Regions from separate parts of the Lawsonibacter sp. LCP25S3_E2 genome, predicted to be linked through region 2. Evidence: predicted binding sites of a transcription regulator. Region 2 holds the regulator's gene; the other holds the start of a gene.
The links. Region 2 encodes LexA, which represses DNA repair genes until DNA is damaged. Its sites were predicted from a motif close to CNAACANNTGTTNG; they were not measured.
Positions count from the first base shown of each region.

Region 1 (4,461 bases), on a different contig from region 2:
AAGAAATCAAAGAGAAATAATGATGTCCGCGCCAAGCTGTACCATCAGTCGCGCGGCGATCTTTTTAGCCTCGCTGCCGCTGACCAGTCCCTGCTCCCGCAGACCGCGGAGCAGGGTGACGATGCCGAGATAATCTGCGTTTGGATTCATTCGAAATCCTCCTCTTTCTTTGATTTAATTTGAATGATAATGAAAACTCCCAAGCCCAGTTCAAATTCAAATGGGTTTGGGAGTTTTCGTTATGGTATTTTTACGGGATGATCTCGATGCTGAAAACATCCGCGATGGGTATACACTGCCGGTCCGCCATCTGGATCACGCCGTTGACCGCGTCGATCCGCTTGACCGATCCGGTGACAGTTTGGTAGCTGCCTCCGTCCTTTCGCTCATCCGGCACAAAGTAGGTGATGGACGCAGTGGGCCTGCCGGGAAGCAGCTCCTGGAGACGCTGCAATTCCGCGTCCACTCGCGCCATTTCGTATTCGTCCAGTTCGACACGGCGGTCCGTCAGCCGCCCGGTTTCCGCAATGGCGGCGCTGTGACCAGTCAAAGCGGCAAAGGGTGAAAACTGCGCCGCACGGTCATAGAGAGACATCCGCGGATGTTTTGGCGAATCCGGATGGGGCAAATGGATAATGTCTTCATATTTTCTGCTCAAGCCCTATGCCCTCCAATCTGCTTATTCCGTTCTTTGGCGGTGGCGCCATCCAGATAGCTTCCGCCATTCAAAATAGCATTCTTGCCGAACTTCTTTTTAATGTCGAGCATGGCTTCCTGAATTTTGCGCTCCCGCTCCAACTGAGCCGATTCCTCCTGCAGTCGTTGCTCCTGTACCTCGATATTATCGAACAGGTTAAACTGCACCGGAGCTTCCGGCTCCTGCTGTGCCGTATCTTCGCCCACCAGCCGATTAGCTGTGATGGTAAGCCTGCGGATAGACAGCCTCGGGTTGACTTTTGCATTATAAACGCCAAGAACAGCGTCTGTGATGTTCCGAGCCGAAGATGTCTTTCTCGGCAGGTTTGCTGTTCCGTGGGTGTGCTTGGGGATCTTTCTGCCATAGCGGTCTGTCACAATCTCGCCGTGATAGCTGCCGCCTGCTGTGTTTTCAATGTCATACCCCACAGTCAGGGTCACCTGATCCGTCACCAGCTTCTTTTCCAGCAGATCCAACGCGACAGATTCCGCCATTTCCCGCACCACCAGCCGAGCTTTCTCAAAGGAATAGGGGCATTGCAAGACCTGTCCGGAGCAGATGCTGTTCGTTTCCGGCCGGTATGCCTTGATATCCTGCATTCGGCACGGCTCCCAGCCCCATGCGTGGTCGATGAGGAGTTCAGCGTTGATGCCGAACATCCGATAGAGCAGTTCTTCATTATAGTATTCGTTCGGCTTGCCGATAGAGCACCTTGCAACATCCCCCATGGTGTAGATGCCGATGGCTTCCAGCTTCTTTGCATAGCCGCGCCCAACACGCCAGAAATCCGTCAGCGGACGGTGCGCCCAGAGCTGCCTGCGGTAGCTCATTTCGTCAAGCTCCGCGATGCGGACGCCATCTTTGTCTGGCTGGACGTGCTTCGCCATAATGTCCATAGCGACCTTGCAGAGATAGAGATTGCTGCCGATGCCCGCCGTGGCTGTGATGCCTGTGGTATGCAGGACGTCCGAGATCATAACCTTTGCCAACTCACGGGCGGTCATGTGGTAAGTTTGCAGATAGTTCGTCACATCCATCATCACCTCGTCGATGGAATAGACATGGATGTCCTCCGGGGCGATGTATTTCAGGTATACGTTGTAGACCTGAGTGCTGACCTGGATGTATTTTGCCATTCGAGGAGGGGCAATGAGATAATCTACCTCTCTGGATGGATCAGCCGCCAGTTCATTGGCGTTGAAGCTCTTTTCGGAAAGGCAGCCAGCTTTGCGCCGCCGTTCCGCGTTGATTTCCTTGACACGCTCCACCACTTCAAAAAGCCTCGCTCTGCCGGAGATGCCGTATGCCTTTAGGGAGGGGGACACGGCAAGGCAGATGGTTTTCTCCGTCCGGCTGGCGTCAGCCACCACCAGATTGGTGGTCAGAGGATCAAGCCCGCGCTCCATGCATTCCACGGAGGCGTAGAAAGATTTCAGGTCAATGGCGATATATGTCCGTCCGCTCTGCTGCATAGCGCGCCTCCTCATCCTTAGTGTCTATCAGTATATCATGCCACCGCAAATCGAACAACTGTTTGTGACAAACTTTTGAGAGGAAACTTGTGAAAACAGCCCATTTTCAAAACAAGGGCACCGTGTTACAATGATGCATGTTTGCGGAATGAGAGGGAAAACATGTTCTATACAACGGAAGAAGCCGCCATCGTCTGCGGCTTTCTGAACTTATATCTGGATCGGGCCAGCGTGGATGTCTCTGTGCGGAGACGCAACGCGGCATTCCAGCTTGGCGCTGCAACGGAAACGCTGCAGCCAGAGGACTACCGATGGGCGGAGAAAGTTCTCCACTTCCTTAAGCCCTGTTGGTGGCAACTGCATGAGGATCATCGAGCCTTGGAAAATGCGCTTTTGAAAACACATCTTTTAGCTCAGAAATAAAAACAGAGGGCCGCTCCTGTCTTGGTTGGAAGCATATTGCTATACCCGGATATGGAGCGGCCCTCATTATATTTTTTAAAGTTCTTTTGCTCAGTCCTATTCGACACTACTTCCCGGACTGTCGGGCGGTTGAACGAACCGGCGCCTGGCAGCGCCCATCGGGAATCTAACCCCTCAGAGGATCTCTCCGAGCTGCCCCCATTGCTTGCGGCTGTGGCTGGACAGAATGTACCATTATAGGCTGACGGGATCATTGCGAGACAGGCTGCCATGCCCGCTTTTGGCTGAATGAGTTTCGCTCTGCACCTTATTGGCCGTTCATTGACATCGGAGTAATTCCGATGCAGGTGGTCTTCGCGCATCCGCCGCATCGCTGTTCCCCCTCGCCGGGGGACCGTCAACTGACGTTATTCGTCACCGGATATTCAGTTTTCAATGTTCACAAGAAGATTCTTTTCTTCTCGTATGTATACGGGAAAAAACTGGCATCTTAACAACCCTGCTCATCCAAATTATTTTTAATTTTTTTCAGGATGCGCTTTTTCCGCACATGAATGGCCTGCTGAGAGACCCCAAGCATCTGTGCGCATTCCTTTTCGGAGCGGTTTTTGAAGTAAAGCTCGTAGATCAGCTCATAATCCTTCGGCGGGAGCAGATCCAGAATATTACGCAGGGACTGGCGCACCATCTCCTCAATTGCCTGATTTTCAGGGGTGTTGTCATAATCAATAAATTCACGGAACCGCTCGTATGCGCTGGATCTTGAAGATGGCCTTGCTGCCTTTACCGGAGAACACACGCCTCTGCTCAACGAAGTGGGGGCGGAAAAGGTCCGTGCTTACCGAGAGGATCTGATCGCTACCGGTAAATACAATCCCATGCCAACGCCCATGAATACGATCCGCTATATCGATAAGCCCGTCAGCAATCTCAGAGTCTCAGCCGGTACAGGCAGTTTCTTGGATGAGGACAACTTTGAGATGGTCAGTTTTCCGGAAAACGCGGTCCCGGCGGAAGCGGATTTTGGCGTTAGAGTATCCGGCAACAGTATGGAGCCGGTCTACCATGACGGGCAGATCGTCTGGGTGGAGCGGTGCGAGACGCTCTCGATAGGCCAGGTCGGTGTGTTCGTCTATGACGGTGAGGGCTATTTGAAATCCTATGGGGAGCGTGAGCCTGACGAGAGCGACCGTGACGCATTTACGGACAGCTACGGAAGGCTCCACATGCAGCCGGTTCTGATTTCGTATAACAAAGACTATTCTGATAGGATCATTAGCCCGGAACGAGGATTTCGAGTCATTGGGCGTGTGCTGTAAGAAACTTTGAAAATTAAAATGCTGAGAGGCGGGGATTTGATGAACACGATTGCAATAGTGAGAGAGTTGGCAGATGAGCGGGGTCTTACGTTTTTTAAGCTGTCTCAGATATGCGATGTATCTCATTCGACCCTGAAAAACAGCGAACGCCGCGGCGGACAATTATCTGTCGACACAATTGAGCGGATCTGCGATGGGTTGGGCATTACCATGTCGGAGTTCTTTGCGAGGAAAGGTTAATACGCGAGAAAAGGTTAATACGAACACAGCCTTGCCAATTTGCCTTGAATTCGATATAATTACTTCATATCAAAGGCAAGCACAATGTGCTATGAGGAGAAATTACTATGAATAAGGCCGAATTGATTGCCACCATGATTGAGACCAGTGGCCTCTCTAAGAGGGATTGCGATGCTGCTCTGTCTGCGTTCATCACCACTATTGAGGGTGCTTTGAAGTCTGGCGATAAGGTGCAGTTAGTTGGCTTCGGCTCTTTTGAGGTCAGAGAACGCGCTGCACGTATCGGGCGCAATCCCCGTACCATGGAAAC
Region 1 is NZ_JBQKJL010000003.1:637-5,097, reverse strand. Features, by position in the region: gene ACTQ3R_RS03745 (hypothetical protein) at 7-150, opposite strand; gene ACTQ3R_RS03740 (hypothetical protein) at 251-658, opposite strand; gene ACTQ3R_RS03735 (Y-family DNA polymerase) at 655-2,169, opposite strand; gene ACTQ3R_RS03730 (hypothetical protein) at 2,332-2,592, shown strand; gene ACTQ3R_RS03725 (sigma-70 family RNA polymerase sigma factor) at 3,083-3,391, opposite strand; gene ACTQ3R_RS03720 (S24 family peptidase) at 3,471-3,911, shown strand; gene ACTQ3R_RS03715 (helix-turn-helix domain-containing protein) at 3,930-4,151, shown strand; gene ACTQ3R_RS03710 (HU family DNA-binding protein) at 4,259-4,461, shown strand, end outside.
Region 1: the regulator LexA is predicted to act here: its motif matches at 2,221-2,234, upstream of ACTQ3R_RS03735 (Y-family DNA polymerase).

Region 2 (4,461 bases):
GCGAAAAGCCTTATAAATCAAGGCTTTTCGGATAGGTATAAACAATTATGAAATTAGGTATCGTGGGTCTGCCCAATGTAGGCAAGAGTACCCTGTTTAACGCCATTACCAACGCCGGGGCCGAGAGTGCCAACTACCCCTTCTGCACCATTGATCCCAATGTGGGCATGGTGGCGGTGCCCGACTACCGCCTTGATAAACTGAGCGAAATGTACCACCCCAAGAAGACCACCCCAGCTGTCATTGAGTTTGTGGACATTGCCGGGCTGGTAAAGGGCGCCTCACGGGGAGAGGGCCTGGGCAACAAGTTTTTGGGCAACATCCGTATGACTGACGCCATTGTCCATGTGGTGCGCTGCTTTGACGATGACAATGTGATCCATGTGGAGGGGTCTACCGATCCCATCCGGGACATTGACACCATTGATCTGGAGCTGGTGATGGCCGACCTGGAGATGGTGGAGCGGCGCATTGACAAGGCCAAGAAGGCGGCCAAGGGGGACAAGAAGTTCCTCCAGGAAGTGGAAGACTTTGAGGGGCTGCGGGAGTGGCTCAACGATGGCAAGTCTGCCCGGTCCTATGAGGGAGCGGACATCGCCGGGGAGTATCCCGACTGTGAGCTGCTGTCCCTGAAGCCTGTCATCTACGCGGCCAACCTGGACGAGGCTGGCTTCTCGGATCCGGAGTCGGTGGCCTACTACCGCCAGGTGGAGGAGCGGGCCGCTGAGCAGGGGGCACAGGTCATCCCTGTGTGCGCGAAGCTGGAGGCAGAAATCGCTGAACTGGACGGGGAAGAGAAGAAGATGTTCCTGGACGATCTGGGGGTGGCGGAATCTGGCCTGGACCGGCTGGTGAAGGCCAGCTATACGCTGCTGGGGCTTATCTCCTACCTGACTTCCGGAGAGGATGAGTGCCGGGCCTGGACCATCAAGAAGGGCACCAAAGCTCCCCAGGCGGCGGGTAAGATCCACTCTGATTTTGAGCGGGGCTTTATCCGGGCCGAGGTGGTCTCTTATGAGGACCTGATGGCCTGCGGTTCTATGAACGGGGCCAGAGAGAAGGGGCTGATTCGCTCTGAGGGTAAGGAATATGTAGTGCAGGATGGAGATATCATCCTGTTCCGGTTCAACGTATAAGAGGGCGTTTTCTTGAATATTTATTTGGACTTGTTTCTGACCTTTGCCAAAATGGGAGCCTGCACTTTCGGCGGTGGCTATGCCATGCTGCCCATCCTCCAGCGGGAAGTGGTGGAGAAGAAGAACTGGGCCACGGACGAGGAACTCACGGATTACTACGCTGTGGGGCAGTGTACCCCTGGTATTATTGCGGTGAACACCGCCACATTTATCGGCTTTAAATATAAGGGAATCTTAGGTGGGATCATCGCCACTCTGGGCGTTGTATTTCCTTCTGTGGTGATCATCACCATCATTGCCGCTTTTCTTTCCCAATTTGACCAATATCCGGTGGTTCAGCACGCTCTGGTGGGCATCAACGCTGCGGTAGTGGCACTCATTGCCTCCAGCGTTGTAAAGCTGGGGAAGACCAACCTGAAGGATTTTGTGTCGGTAGGCATTTTTGTGGGCGTGCTGCTTCTGGCACAGGGAAGCGGCCTGATTTCCATTGACAGCGGTACTCCTCTGGGGATGGTGTTCAGCTTCATCCTTTCTCCCGCCGGACTCATTATCCTGTCCGGCGTAGTGGGCTACACGGCCCGCCGCCTGTACAGCCTGGCGAAGGGAGGGGAGGGCAAATGATCAAACTGCTGCTGCTGTTTTATGAATTTGCGAAGGTGGGGCTGTTCTCCGTAGGAGGAGGACTGGCCACCGTGCCCTTCCTCCAGAGTATGGGGGAAAAGACTGGATGGTTTACCAATGCACAGCTGTCCACCATGATCGCGGTATCGGAATCCACCCCCGGCCCCATGGGCGTGAATATGGCCACCTTTGTGGGCTATTCCATCTCCGGGATTCCAGGGGCTGTGATTGCAACACTGGGTCTCATCACGCCCTCGATTGTGGTCATTATTATCATTGCGGGATTTTTGCAGAAATTCCGCCAGTCCAAAACGGTGGATGCGGTGTTCTACGGCTTGCGCCCGGCCTCCACGGCCCTGATCGCTTCTGCGGGTCTGTCGGTGGCCATGACGGTGTTCTGGACGGTGGGCAGTACGTCCCAGCATGAGATTTCCTTCCACTGGCCGGTTATGTTACTGTCGGTTGTGATTTTTCTGGCTATGCAGCATAAGAAGCTGAAGAAAATACACCCTGTGGCGTTTATTGCCATGGCGGCTGTGGTGGGCGTAGTATTTCAATTTTAAAAAAACCGCCTGTTCCATTGGAACAGGCGGTTTTTATGACATACGTTAATAGCGGCGCACCACGGCCACCACTTTTCCAATGATCTCGGCAGTGGCACCGTCGATGGGCAGATACTCCGGGTTTTCGGGCATGAGCCACACGTGACCATCCCGAAGCTGATAGGTTTTGACGGTGGCCTCGTCTTCAAAGAGGGCTACGACAATTTCACCGTTGTGAGCCTCCTGCTGGCGGTGAACCACCACCAGGTCACCGGGAAGAATGCCGGCGTTTAACATAGACTCGCCCCGCACACGCAGGGCAAAGTGCTCTCCGGACAACCCCTGGGTGTCAAAGGTGAGGTAGTCTTCGATACACTCCTGAGCCAGAATGGGGGAGCCAGCGGCCACATTGCCCACCACAGGGATCTGGTTGGCGTGGGGATCCTGCTCCTCTGCCACCGGGCCCAGTGACACGCCGGGCAGGGAAATAGCTCGGGTCTTGCCCTCGGCTTTGACAATAACACCTGCCTCCTCCAGCCCCTTCATGTGGAAGTGGACGGTGGAGGGGGATTTGAGCCCCATGGCCGAGCCGATTTCCCGGACAGAGGGAGGGTATCCATGCTCTGAGGTGAAGGACAGGATATAATCATAAATTTGCTGCTGTTTTCGGGTTAAATTGGCCATGAGAGCAGCTCCTTTCCAAGCGAGAGGGGATATTGACAGCTTTTGTGGAAAAAGTATATCATACTTTCATCAAAATGTCAAACAAACGTTCCAAGAAAATGCAGAAAAAGGAGAATTCGTGGAAAATATACCTTCCTTTTGCAGGCAAAACGAAAAGATGTGTTCCTGCACAGACGGAAGTGCGTTTGCAGGGGTTGACGAAGGCACAAAATATGCAGCTTCCAGAAAGGAGAACACAATGATTTTAAAGGGGAATTTTCTCCACACACCTACGTTTGGAACGGTGGAGGTCCATCGCGGGGGATGGTTGGTGACCCAGGGAGAACGGGTCGTAGGGCTTTACGATGCCCTGCCGGAGGAATATAGGGACCAGCCGGTAATGGACTGGGGAGACAGCCTCATTATTCCGGCCTTCCATGATCTTCATATTCATGCCCCCCAAATTGTGAACCGGGGAATTGGATATGATGAACAGCTGCTGCCGTGGCTGGAACAGTATACGTTTCCAACGGAGGCCAGGTTTTCAGACCTGGGTTTTGCCACACGGGTTTGGAAGGCATTTTTAAACCGGCTTTGGGAGAGCGGCACCATGGGGTTTGCAGCCTTCGCCACCGTTCATAAGCAGGCGGCCTGGCGGCTGATGGAGCTGACAGAGGCCTCAGGTTTGCGGGGGCTCGTGGGGAAGGTGAATATGGACCGAAATGCTCCGGATTGCCTGCGGGAGGATACGCAGGCTTCGCTGGCGGATACAGAGGAGCTGATTTGCCGCAGCCGGGAGGAGCTGAAGCGTACAAAGTATATTTTAACACCTCGGTTTGTGCCCTCCACTACAGAGCAGATGATGGATGGTCTGGGGCAGTTGGCACAGCGGTATCAGCTGCCTGTGCAGTCCCATCTCTCGGAAAACCGGGGGGAGGTGGAATGGGTGGCCAAGCTCCATCCGGACATTCCCACTTACACCCAGGTATATGAACACTTTGGACTGCTGCCCCAAGGCCGGACCATTATGGCCCACGCCATCCATTTGACCCAACAGGAAAAAGAGCTGCTGAGAGAAAAAGAGGTAATCTTGGCCCACTGCCCCTTGTCCAATTTGAACTTGTCCAGCGGTATTATGCCCTTGCGAGATGATCTGGAACGGGGGCTTCGCTGCTGTGTGGCTAGTGATGTGGCGGGTGGAAACACTGCGCAGATGGCCCGGACCGTGACGGCAACGGTGCAGCTTTCTAAGGTGCGCTGGATGCAGCGGCCGAAGGAAACTCCCCTGTCCCTGGGGGAAGCGTTCTATCTGGCCACGCGGGGAAGCGGGGAATTTTTGGGGGATGTGGGAGCATTTTTGCCTGGCTTCCAGTTTGATGCCCTGGTGATTCGTCCCACAGCCCTGGATGCGCTGATGGAACGCAGTCCTTATGAGCGGCTGGAGCAGTTCCTCTATGACGGCGGAGAGATTGTACAGCGCTACTGCGGAGGGAAGGCTG
Region 2 is NZ_JBQKJL010000021.1:36,305-40,765, reverse strand. Features, by position in the region: gene ychF (redox-regulated ATPase YchF) at 48-1,136, shown strand; gene ACTQ3R_RS14245 (chromate transporter) at 1,149-1,757, shown strand; gene ACTQ3R_RS14240 (chromate transporter) at 1,754-2,320, shown strand; gene lexA (transcriptional repressor LexA) at 2,366-2,983, opposite strand; gene ACTQ3R_RS14230 (amidohydrolase family protein) at 3,222-4,461, shown strand, end outside.